2 linked regions of the Salipiger sp. CCB-MM3 genome follow. The protein of the gene in region 1 interacts with the protein of each later gene in a pairwise test. Links are inferred from orthologs where the notes say so. Each region holds a gene or a part of one and is shown in the gene's direction. Other genes may lie near its edges.

Region 1 (5,731 bases):
GAACGAGCGCACCAACCTCGAGCTGGTGAAAACGCTCTGCGCCATTCTTGATGCGAAACGCCCGAAGGACAGCGGCTCCTACGCCGATCAGATCACTTTCGTCACCGACCGTCCGGGGCATGATGCGCGCTATGCGATCGACCCGAGCCGGATCCGGGACGAGCTCGGCTGGCGCCCCTCGGTGACCGTCGAAGAGGGCCTCGAGAAGACCGTGGAGTGGTATCTGAACAACGAGGCCTGGTGGCGCCCACTACAGGCGCGGCACGGCGTCGGGCAGCGGCTGGGGAAGGGGTAAACATGGCACAGCAACGCAAGGGCATCATTCTCGCCGGCGGTTCGGGCACGCGGCTCTATCCGATCACCATCGGCGTGTCGAAACAGCTGCTGCCAGTCTACGACAAGCCGATGATCTACTACCCGCTGAGCGTGCTGATGCTGGCCGGGATCCGCGAGATCTGCCTGATCACCACGCCGCAGGATCAGGCGCAGTTCCAGCGCACGCTGGGCGACGGCAGCCAATGGGGTATTTCGCTGACCTATGTGGTCCAGCCCAGCCCCGACGGGCTGGCGCAGGCTTATCTGCTGGCCGAAGAGTTCCTTGATGGCGCGCCCTCGGCGCTGGTGCTGGGCGACAATATCTTCTTCGGCCATGGGCTGCCGGACATGATGGCCGAGGCCGATGCGCGCGAGACCGGCGGCACGGTCTTTGGCTATCACGTGGCCGATCCCGAGCGCTACGGCGTGGTGGATTTCGACGAGGATTTCCGCGCCACCTCGATCATCGAAAAACCCGCTGTGCCGCCCTCGAATTACGCGGTGACCGGGCTCTATTTCCTCGACGGCACGGCCCCCGAGCGGGCGCGTCAGGTGCAGCCCTCGCCGCGCGGCGAGCTGGAGATCACCACGCTTTTGGGGATGTATCTGCACGAGGGCGCGCTCGACGTGAAGCGCATGGGCCGCGGCTATGCATGGCTCGACACGGGCACCCACAGCTCGCTACTGGATGCGGGCAACTTCGTGCGCACGCTCACCGAGCGCCAGGGCCAGCAGGTGGGCAGCCCCGATGAGATCGCTTTCCAGATGGGCTGGCTCGACCGCGCAGAGCTGGCGCAGCGCGCCGAAAAATTCCGCAAGAACGGCTATGGTGCCTATCTCGAGGCGCTGCTGAGCTCGTGATCTGCCGCCGCATCATCCCGCAGAGCAGCTCGAACGGCGGTTTCGGTTGATCCATTGCTCGCGCTCGGGCTATCCCGCAGGAAATTTCTCGAGGCGAGTGGTCCCGATGCGTCAACTTCACTCCGCCGCCCTTCGGGCGGCATCCTTCGTGCAACTGCGACGCGCAGGGTTGCGCGTATGAGCGCGGTCATCTTCATCCCCGCCCGCTATGCCTCGTCGCGCTATCCGGGCAAGCCGCTGGTCGAGCTGATTGGTGCTACCGGCGAGAAGAAATCGCTGATCCGCCGCGCCTGGGAGGCGGCACAGAGCGTCAAGGGCGTCTCGGCGGTCTATGTGCTGACCGATGACGCGCGCATCGCCGAGGCGGCGCGCGGCTTTGGCGCTGAGGTGCTGATGACCTCGGAGGCGGCGCGCAACGGCACCGAGCGCTGCGCCGAGGGCGTAGCGCAGCTGGAGGCGGCGCCGGACATCGTCATCAACCTGCAGGGCGACGCGCCGCTGACCCCGCCGTGGTTCATCGAGGCGCTGATCAACGCCATGCAGAACCCGGCGGTCGAAATGGCCACCCCGGTGCTGAAGACCGATCCCGAGACGCTGGCCAATTTCGTCTCGGACCGTCACGCGGGCCGGGTGGGGGGCACCACCGCAGTGATGCGCAGCGATGGCACGGCGCTCTATTTCTCCAAAGAGGTGCTGCCCTACGTGGGCAACCTCGAAACCCCGCCCGAGGTTTGGCATCATGTGGGGGTCTACGGCTATCGCCCTGCGGCGCTGGCGCAATATGCCGCCTGGCCCGAGGGGCCGCTGGAGCGCGCCGAAGGGCTCGAGCAGCTGCGGTTCTTGGAGAACGGCACGCCGGTCACCTGCGTTGCGGTCGAGGCGCGCGGCCGGGTGTTCTGGGAGCTCAACAACCCCGTCGACGTGGCCCGCATCGAGGCCGTGCTGCAAAAGGAAGGCATCGCATGAAACCCGTAAAGGTCAAAGACGTCACCTTCGCCAATGACGCGCCGCTGGCGCTGATCGCCGGGCCCTGCCAGCTCGAAAGCCTCGAGCACGCGCGCATGCTGGCCGAAAAGATCGCCGCCGCCGCCGAGGCCGCGCGCACGCCTTGGGTGTTCAAAGGCAGCTTCGACAAGGCCAACCGCTCGTCGCTTTCCGGCAAGCGCGGGCTCGGCATGGAGGCGGGCCTCACGATTCTGTCGCGGATCGGCGCCGAGTTCGGCGTGCCGGTGCTCACCGACATCCACACCGCCGAGCAATGCGCCGCGGTGGCGCAGGCGGTGGACATCCTGCAGATCCCCGCGTTCCTGTCGCGCCAGACCGATCTGCTGCTGGCCGCGGGCGAGACCGGGGCGGCGATCAACGTCAAGAAGGGCCAGTTCCTCGCACCGTGGGACATGGCCAATGTGGCTGCGAAGATTGCCAGCACCGGCAACGAGCGGCTGCTGCTATGCGAGCGTGGCGCCAGCTTTGGCTACAATATGCTGGTCTCGGACATGCGCAGCCTGCCGATCATGGCGGAAACCGGCTACCCGGTGGTGTTTGACGCGACCCACTCGGTGCAGCTGCCGGGCGGGCAGGGCAGCTCCTCGGGTGGCCAGCGGCAGTTCGTGCCAACGCTGGCCCGCGCCTCCGTCGCCGTGGGCTGCGCCGCGGTCTTCATTGAGACCCATGAGGATCCGGACAACGCCCCCTCGGACGGGCCCAACATGGTGCCGATCAATGATCTTGGCGGCTTGCTGGCCAAGTTGCGGGCGCTCGACGAGGTGGCGAAGGCGGGCTGATCTGCAGCTTTGCGTTCAGTATGTCTTCGATGCTACGCCGTTCACGAGGTCCAATTCTCTGTGCGTCATCATCCGTTCTCCTTGCTTTCCAGCAAGATAGGGAATTGTCGCAACGGAGTTTAGAATCTGCCCGCTACACAATAGTAAGTCGCATAAGTATGGTTATGTAACTGATACCCTCATTCTCAAATTGGGCGGATCGCTCTGGCCGCATACGACGTCAATGTTTAGCCGCAGCAATTCACAAAACCTGCGTCTCCTAGAGACGGGCCCAACTTGAAGACAGGCAATGAAGTGAACGAGAATCACGGACGAACAGATTATCGGCATCTTGGCCGAACACGAGGCTGGCGCGAGATGCGCTGACCTGTGCCGCGAGTATGGCGTGCCAGAAGGCGCTTTCTACAACTGTAAGGGCAAGCTCGGGAGCTGACGCTGTCGGTCTCAGGTGCAGCGCACTCTCTACCCTGGCTCGAGTTTGGAAAGCCCTTTCAAGAGCGCCTGAAGTGTCTCCGCCTTACGCGATCGGGCACCATGTTTGTAGTTGCCATGGTCAGCGCCGCGCGGGGCCCCTCCGCGGGCGCCGTGCATGCGGCAGACAGTCCAGCCCCTGACCGCCGGCGCCCGGCAGCGCTTACCGCTCCGCTTGCTCGTGGCAGAGCAACGTGGGGATGCATGGGCACTTTGCATGGGGTTATCGCTCATTTTTTGCACTGCCCCCTCCCCCACCGACGGCGCCGACGATTGCCTGGCCGCCGTCATTGATCGTCACATGCTCAATTCGCACGGTCTGGTCACCGCCACCGCGCATCTTGCGCAATACCTCAAGCTGACGCAGGAACGTCGCTGAAGCGGACGTCATCATCTTCATCCAAGTAGGATGCATTTGGTTTCCATGATTCAAATGAGATGCGGACCGTACCATCGCAACATGCGTCGTAACGATCTGGGTCAAGAGCATCGCCTCTATGGAACTCTGCGGCTTTTCCTCGACTCCGATGGCGGCGATCAACTGTCGATAACGGCTGGCATCCTCACCTAGGGCCTCGATCGAAGTGACGAACAAAGCTTTCGCTGCTTCAGGGGTCTCTGTCCCGTACAGGGCCATAAGGTCGTCATCTGACGGCATCGGACCATCAAGGATCTCGCCCTTCTCCAAGCTCACCGGAGGAACACGAGGGCGCTTCTGTTTTGCCTTGCGGGCCGGCTCAGGATTATTTGCCAATTCGGGCGGGGGACTAATGGGCTTGGTCATGAGGTTGTGCCTTTCTGACGCCAACTTACCTAAAATGGTGCTCTACGCTTGATGTTGCTCTGGTGGCCCTCGCGCCCCGGAGATGAGCACGACGTGAAGAGTGCGCGTCTGACCTCGGCTTCCGAGGCTGACAACAGCTCTTGCGATCTGGCTCCTCGGGCTCATGCGCACTATTCGGCGATGCAGCTCGCAAACGGCACCACCATCGGCCGCGTCCGGTGTGTTCGAGCTCTCAGCCTCTCCTCCGCTGGCGCGAACTTCCGGCTCGGGAGATATCCCACCGCTTGGCGCACAGGCATCAAAACGCGTCTCGAGCGGCTCCCAGAGCATCGGCTCGTTAAAGGCTTCCTTGAGAAGACAATCTATGTCGCCGTCACGAAGCACGAGGGCCGTGGACCAGCGCCCTTTGCTTCCGGCCTTGCGCAGTTTGATCCGGCGCGGATTTCCCCTCTCGCCCCATATTTTAGTATTAACGGTTTGAGGGGGAATTAGCGCCGTACGGCCGCCGTCTCGGCTGAGCCAGATTTCTGCGGCTTTTGCAGTCTCGAAGGTGAGCGGAGCATCCTCTGCCAACCCTTTCGCGGTGACACGCAGCAGACCTTTGCCGAGCCTGACCTCATTGATCGCCTGGTCCGCGCGCGAGGGTAGAAGCTCTTCCCATGCCACGTGCCGTGTCACAGGCATACCAGGTATGGGAAGCTTCGAGACAATCACGACACGCTTTGGGGTAACCGCGTTCACAAGGCGCAGTCGCTCGATGCACTGCCGGCTGTTGAACTCCCTGTGCTGCATCTGGATTTCGCGCACGAAAGGATCGCGCCGGGCTGGAGCAGGAACCGCGCAAACCGAGCCATCCGCCATCTCGCATGGCAGATCGTCCTGAGGCCGCTTCTGGGAGACAGCGTTGTCCGCGAAATCGAGGAGATGGCCACGATCTGCGAAGATCGCCCGAGCCTTGCCTTCAAGCTCACTGTCCGGCAGCTCCTCGCGCCCGAGCACGATCACCGTGTCATAGTCACGAAATCGATTTACTCCGAGCCCGCCCGGCCCGAACCAAATCCATTCGGCTCCAAGAAAGGTCTCTCCCCAGGCGACCTCACGCCCGTTAGTTTCTGCGCCGCCAGACTGCTTCCAGAGCTGTTCCACGATGCCCTTGCTCGCCACGGCAAGAACTTTCGGTCTCTCACCTGAGCAGGTCGTCCGCAGACACTCACTACGAAGCAGCGCGCCTATCTCCTTCTGGACCCGCTCCCTCTGCAGCGTACCCTTGCCGAAGACTCGATTTTTGACCTGGATCACCTCTGCGTTTCGCTTCGCTTCGATCGACACCAGCTTCGCACCCGGGACGAAGCGCTGCAGGATCCGCTCCGAGCCGTCAGCATCCAGCATCAGGATGGGCGCATCTCTGGGGAGTTCGTGGCTCCGGTCCAGATGCAACTTCCAGTCTGGCCCCTGGGCCGAGAAGTGCACGCGTTGGCTGATCTTCACCCCACGCGCGCAGCAGTCGGCGAGTGCC
Region 2 (5,355 bases), on another replicon or contig:
TCCATCTCGACGACGCCTATGCGCAGGATACGATCTTTGAAGGGCGGATCGCCCATGGCATGCTCACCGCCGGGCTGATCTCGGCGGTCATCGGCGAGCAACTGCCCGGCCACGGCACGGTCTACCTCGGGCAGACGCTGAAATTCGTCGGCCCGGTGCGCCCCGGCGACACGGTTCTGGCCGAGGTCACCGTGACCGACATTGATTTCGCCAAGCGCCGCGTCATGCTCGACTGCAAATGCACCGTCGACGGCAAACCGGTGCTGGTCGGCGAGGCCAAGGTGCTGGCGCCGTCGCGCAAGTTCGACTGACCCCGCTCAGAGCGTTTTGACCAGCAGCACCCATTCGCGGGTCTTCGTCTCCCAGCCATCGAAACTGCAGGGTCGCGAGGCTTCGACCACATAGCCCTGCCGCTCGTAGAGCCGCCGCGCGCCCTCGTTGTGCCCGGCGACGATGATGCTCATCCGCGAGAGCCCCTCGGCGCGCGCAATCTCTTCAGCCAGTTTCAGCAGGCCGGTGCCCAACCCCATGCCGCGGTGATCCGGATAGCAGGCCAGTACGTTGACATACCAACTGCCCGGAGCGGAATTCTCAAGCTCCTGCAGCGGGCGGTAGATGGCGGGCAGATCGTCGGGCACCGGATCGGGGCTCTGGTCGATGGCGTAGCCGGTCAGCGCGGCAACCGCCCCAGCGCCAAAGTCCACCACGACGACCTGCTCTTCGCCGGCCTTCTCGGCCTGCCGCCGACGGCCCACTTCCCATGGGTCCATCCCCGGCTCAGCCAGATCCTGCCACAGAAAGTACGGCAGCCCCTCCCCGGCAAAATTCACCAGCTCCGCAAGTTCCTGAGCATCCTCGGGTGTTGCGATGCGATACGGCGGTTTCAGGTCAATCATTACCGGTCCTCCCATACGACTGAGGGCCGAGCGTATCACGGGGTTCGGCAGTTGTCGTCTGGCGGCTTTCCGCGCAGTCATCCCGTTCGGCACTAGACGACCGGTCTATTTTGATTATCTACGCCCTATGACAGAGCCGAAGAAATCAGACACCACCCGCCGCAAAATCCTCGCCACCGGCCGCGCACTTGTGCTGCATGGTGGCTTCACCGGTGTGGGCCTGTCGCAAATCCTGCGCGAGAGCGGCGTTCCGAAAGGATCGTTTTACCACTACTTCCCGTCGAAGGAGGCCTTCGGCTGCGCCCTGCTGCACGAGTATGTGGGCGAATACCTTCTGAAGTTCGACGCCCTCGCCGAAGCGCCCGGCACCGCCGGAGACAGGCTCGACGCCTATTGGGACGTCTGGCTGGACGAAAGCGCCCAGGAAGGGCTTGCCAGCCGCTGCCTCGTGGTGAAGCTCGCCGCCGAGATCGCCGATCTTTCGGAAGATATGCGGCGTATTCTCGATGCGGGTGTGGAGCAATTGGTGGCGCGCATCGCCACGCTGCTGCGCGAGGGCGCCGAGGATGGAACCCTGCGCCCGCAGCCAGACCCCATGGCGACGGCAGGCGGGCTCTACGCCCAATGGCTTGGCGCGGCGATCCTGTCGAAACTGGCGCGCAGCGAAGCGCCGCTGCGGCAGGCCCGGGCGGATACGGCGCTTCGGCTCGACCCCCAGACACCCTGACACCCTGACACTCATACACAGACCAAGGAGCACTCCCATGCGAGCTGCCTATCATGACGTCTTCGGCGACCCGGCCGAAGTGATGCTGTTCGGCGAAGCCGACACCCCCGAACCCGGCGCCGGACAGGTGCTCGTCAAGACGATCCTCTCCCCGGTTCACAACCACGATCTGTGGACCATCCGCGGCCAATACGGCTATGTCCCCGAACTGCCCGGCGAGATCGGCGGATCCGAAGCGGTGGGCAAAGTCGTGGCCGTTGGCGAGGGCGTGGACGACGCGCTCATCGGTCAGCGCATTTCGGTCGGCGGCGTGCACGGCAGCTGGGCCGAGTATTTCGTCGCGCCCGCCGCCACTCTGTTGCCCCTGCCCGCCGAGATCGCGGACGAAGCGGCGGCGCAGCTCATCGCCATGCCCTTCAGCGCCATCGCCCTGCTGGACTCGCTGAAAGTCGGCGAAGGCGAATGGCTGGTGCAGACCGCCGCCAATGGGGCGGTTGGCAAGATCATGGTCAGCCTCGCCAAGGCCCGCGGCCTCAAGCTGCTCAACCTCGTGCGCCGCGCCGAGGCGGTGGATGAACTCAAAGCGCTTGGCGCCGAGCATGTGCTCTGCACCGCGGAGGCGGGCTGGCTGGAGCAGGCCAAGGCGCTTCTGGGCGAGGCTGGCGCGGTCTCGGCGATCGACTCCGTCGGCGCGGAACTGGGCATGAATCTGGCCGCGCTGCTGGGACAGGACGGCGAATATGTGGTCTTCGGCACCGCCACCGGTGCGCCGCTGCAACTGCCGAGCGGCGAGATGATCACCAAACACCTCGCGGTGCGCGGCTTCTGGGCCGCACGCGTGTTCAAGGAAATGAGCGGCGAGACGCAGGTTCGTCTGCTGACCGAACTGGTCACGCTGGCGGCTCAGGGCAAGCTGACGCTGGACGTAGGCGGCATCTTTGATCTCGAAGAGATCACCGAGGCGATGAAGGCGGCGCAGACCCCGGCGCGCACGGGCAAGATCCTGCTGCGGGGCTAAGCCCGCCCGCCCCTGCGCAAAGCCGCCGGATAACCAACCGGGGCAAAACAAAGCCCCCTCACCGTCGCCGGAGAGGGGGCAGGTTCCACGGGCCGGGGATGCGCGGCCCGTGGTGGGGATCAGGGAGCGATCAGAGGAAGGCCTGCGCCACCATGGCAGAGCCCACATAGGTGCCGGTCATCACCAGCACGGCGACCACGGCGATCTTCCAACCCGAGGTCTTGGCGATCTCGATCTCACGCTTGGCAATCGCGATGCCCGCATAGGCGAGGCAGGGCGTGGCCAGCGTCAGGAAGTTCACGTGGCTCACCTTGTCGAGGATCCACGCGCTGCCCGGCGTCCACGGCATGGTGGCAAGGATGCCCACGGCAGAGATCCACGCCACCGAGGGCAGCTTGAACGGCACGAATTTGGTCAGCACCATGCCGATCATGCACATCACCCACAGGATGATCAGGCCAACCAGCCCCTGCGGCACGGTGTTCTCGGTCGCAACGGTGTTGCCCACCAGCGCGATCACGCAGACCACCGCCAGCGCCGCGGCATGGGCCCCGAGGCCGAGCTTCGGCTCTTCGGTCAGGTCGATGTCGTCGGTACGGATATCGCTCATGGCTCAGGCTCCGGCTTTGGTGGGCTCTTTGCGGCCCAGCAGGTCATAGAGTTTCTCGGTCAGCGGCAGCGCCACGAAGACGCAGAGGTAAAGACCGGTGGCATAGGTCAGCACGTTCGACGCACCAGCGAGCGCGAGGATCTGCTCTTCCATATCCGGCACCGCATGCACCAGCGCGCCCGAGCAGGCCGCCATCATGCTGCCCGAGCCGATGCCGCAGGCCATGGCCAGCGCTTCGATCGAGAACGCCCCCGAGGTGGCGAGGATCGAGGCGAGAATGGCAAAGATGAAGGTGCCGAAAAGCGTGCCGATCACATAGACGCCCATCACGCCCGCGCCCTCTTGGCTCTTGAGCCCGTATTTGTCGGCGATGATCGCGATGTTGGGCTCGCGCGCCACCGAGAAGCAGGCACCGATCGCCTCGCGGCCCATGCGCAGCACCAGCACCGCAACCGGGAAGGCCAGCACGATGGTGCCGAGGTTGCCCAATTCCTGCAGCACGAGCGCGGGACCGGCGGCGATGATCTTGTCCATCGACGGGCCGATGATCGTGCCGAACTTGGCGATGAAGGGCATGATCGCGATGACGATCAGCGGCGAGGCGGCATGCACCTGCCGGTCGCGGATCAGCGCCCGCGCGCCCGAAATGACGTTGGGGTTGATCAGCAGCCCCAGCACAAAGGCGTAAAGCAGCGGCAGAAGCAGGATCGAGCCGATGCCGATGGGCACGGCGATGACCCCAATCAACTCGGCGATCACGGTGATGACCAGCACGCTGACATGCAGCCGCCAGTCCAGAAGAATGTCTTTGATTGGCATGAGGGGACCTCTCTGTTGACGCCCCCCATTCGGGGTGACGCATTGGCCGGGACCGGGCGCCTACCCGGTCCGCGGCAAAAGTTGAAGGGCAAACGCTCGGGTTCAGCCCGGCGCGTAGCCAAAGCCCTGCGCGGGGTTTTCAGCGGTCTCGACCCAAACGGATTTGGTCTGCGTGTAGGCGGCCAGCGCCTCGCGGCCCGACGAGCGGCCATAGCCCGAGCGCCCGAAACCGCCAAAGGGCGACATGACGTTGATCGTCTTGTAGCTGTTGACCCAGAAGGTGCCCGCCCGGACCTGCGCCGCCATGCGATGCGCCCGGCCCACGTCCTGCGTCCAGACAGCACCGGCAAGGCCATAAGGCGTGGCATTGGCCAGAGCGATGGCCTCTTCCTCGGTGTCAAAGGGCAGCACAGAAACCACCGGGCCAAAGACTTCCTCGTTGGCGATGGTCATCTGCGGGGTCACCTGATCGACGACGGTCGGCGCAAAGAAGTAACCGCCGCTGGCCGCCAGCGCCGCGGGCTTGGCACCGCCGCTGGTGATCTCGGCACCCTGCGCCGCCGCCTCGCGCACCATCTCGTCGATCTTCGACCATTGCCGCTGGTTGTTCACCGGGCCGATCTGCGTCGCCGGATCCATCGGCGCGCCGACGGGAATATTGCCAGCCGCAACGCTCAGCTTTTCAACCATTTGCGCGTGCACGGACCGGTGCACTAGCAAGCGCGAGCCCGCCACGCAGCTTTGACCGCAGGAGGCAAAGATCGCCGCCTGAGCGCCTACCACGGCACGGTCGATGTCTGCATCGCCAAAGACGATGTTGGCCGATTTGCCGCCCAGTTCCAGCACCGAGGGCACCAGCCGCTTGGCCGCCGCGCCTGCGATCTTGGAGCCCGCCTCGGCGGATCCGACAAAGACCACCAGCGCCGTCGCCTCGTTCTCGATCATCGCCTGCCCCGAGCCCGGCCCGTCGCCTGCGATGACATTGACGAGGCCTTTGGGCGCGCCCGCCTTCTCGCACAGGATGCCGACCACGATGGACGACAGCGGCGTCAGTTCCGAAGGTTTGATCATCACGCCGTTGCCCGCGCAGATCGCCGGGGCGACCTGCCAGCAGCAGGTGAAGAGCGGCGCGTTCCACGGCGTGATCTGGCTGACCACCCCGAGCGGCTCGTGCCGGGTGTAGTTGAGATGGGTCGACGGCACCGGGATCACGTCGCCGGTGATCTTGTCGCACCAGCCCGCGTAATATTCGAACATCTCGGCCATACGCGCGGGCTCGCCGGTG

What was found. Proteins that work in one complex are often made in the same cells at the same time.
Region 2: the proteins of AYJ57_RS25430 (region 1) and AYJ57_RS19290 interact in binary tests that used the Escherichia coli proteins (3 or more experiments, as listed by UniProt). The link is inferred for Salipiger sp. CCB-MM3 from one-to-one orthologs.

The regions. Positions count from the first base shown.
Region 1 is NZ_CP014601.1:48,611-54,341, reverse strand. What follows is about bases 330-3,247. They hold AYJ57_RS25430 (3-deoxy-manno-octulosonate cytidylyltransferase), read left to right. Parts: upstream 330-1,353; coding sequence 1,354-2,142; downstream 2,143-3,247. Other genes in these bases: kdsA (3-deoxy-8-phosphooctulonate synthase), read left to right, coding at 2,139-2,960; rfbA (glucose-1-phosphate thymidylyltransferase RfbA), read left to right, coding at 330-1,176. In the rest of the region: more of rfbA, read left to right, coding at 298-329; AYJ57_RS25420 (hypothetical protein), read right to left, coding at 3,655-4,215; AYJ57_RS25415 (DUF7146 domain-containing protein), read right to left, coding at 4,258-5,731. UniProt on the Escherichia coli protein: Activates KDO (a required 8-carbon sugar) for incorporation into bacterial lipopolysaccharide in Gram-negative bacteria.
Region 2 is NZ_CP014596.1:1,208,836-1,214,190, reverse strand. The notes cover bases 1-2,823. They hold AYJ57_RS19290 (TetR/AcrR family transcriptional regulator), read left to right. Parts: upstream 1-1,023; coding sequence 1,024-1,623; downstream 1,624-2,823. Other genes in these bases: AYJ57_RS19280 (hypothetical protein), read right to left, coding at 2,772-2,823; AYJ57_RS19285 (zinc-binding dehydrogenase), read left to right, coding at 1,661-2,641; AYJ57_RS19295 (GNAT family N-acetyltransferase), read right to left, coding at 318-896; AYJ57_RS19300 (MaoC family dehydratase), read left to right, coding at 1-311. In the rest of the region: more of AYJ57_RS19280, read right to left, coding at 2,824-3,251; AYJ57_RS19275 (DUF3100 domain-containing protein), read right to left, coding at 3,255-4,070; AYJ57_RS19270 (aldehyde dehydrogenase family protein), read right to left, coding at 4,173-5,355. UniProt on the Escherichia coli protein: Involved in response to both electrophiles and reactive chlorine species (RCS). Represses the transcription of the nemRA-gloA operon by binding to the NemR box.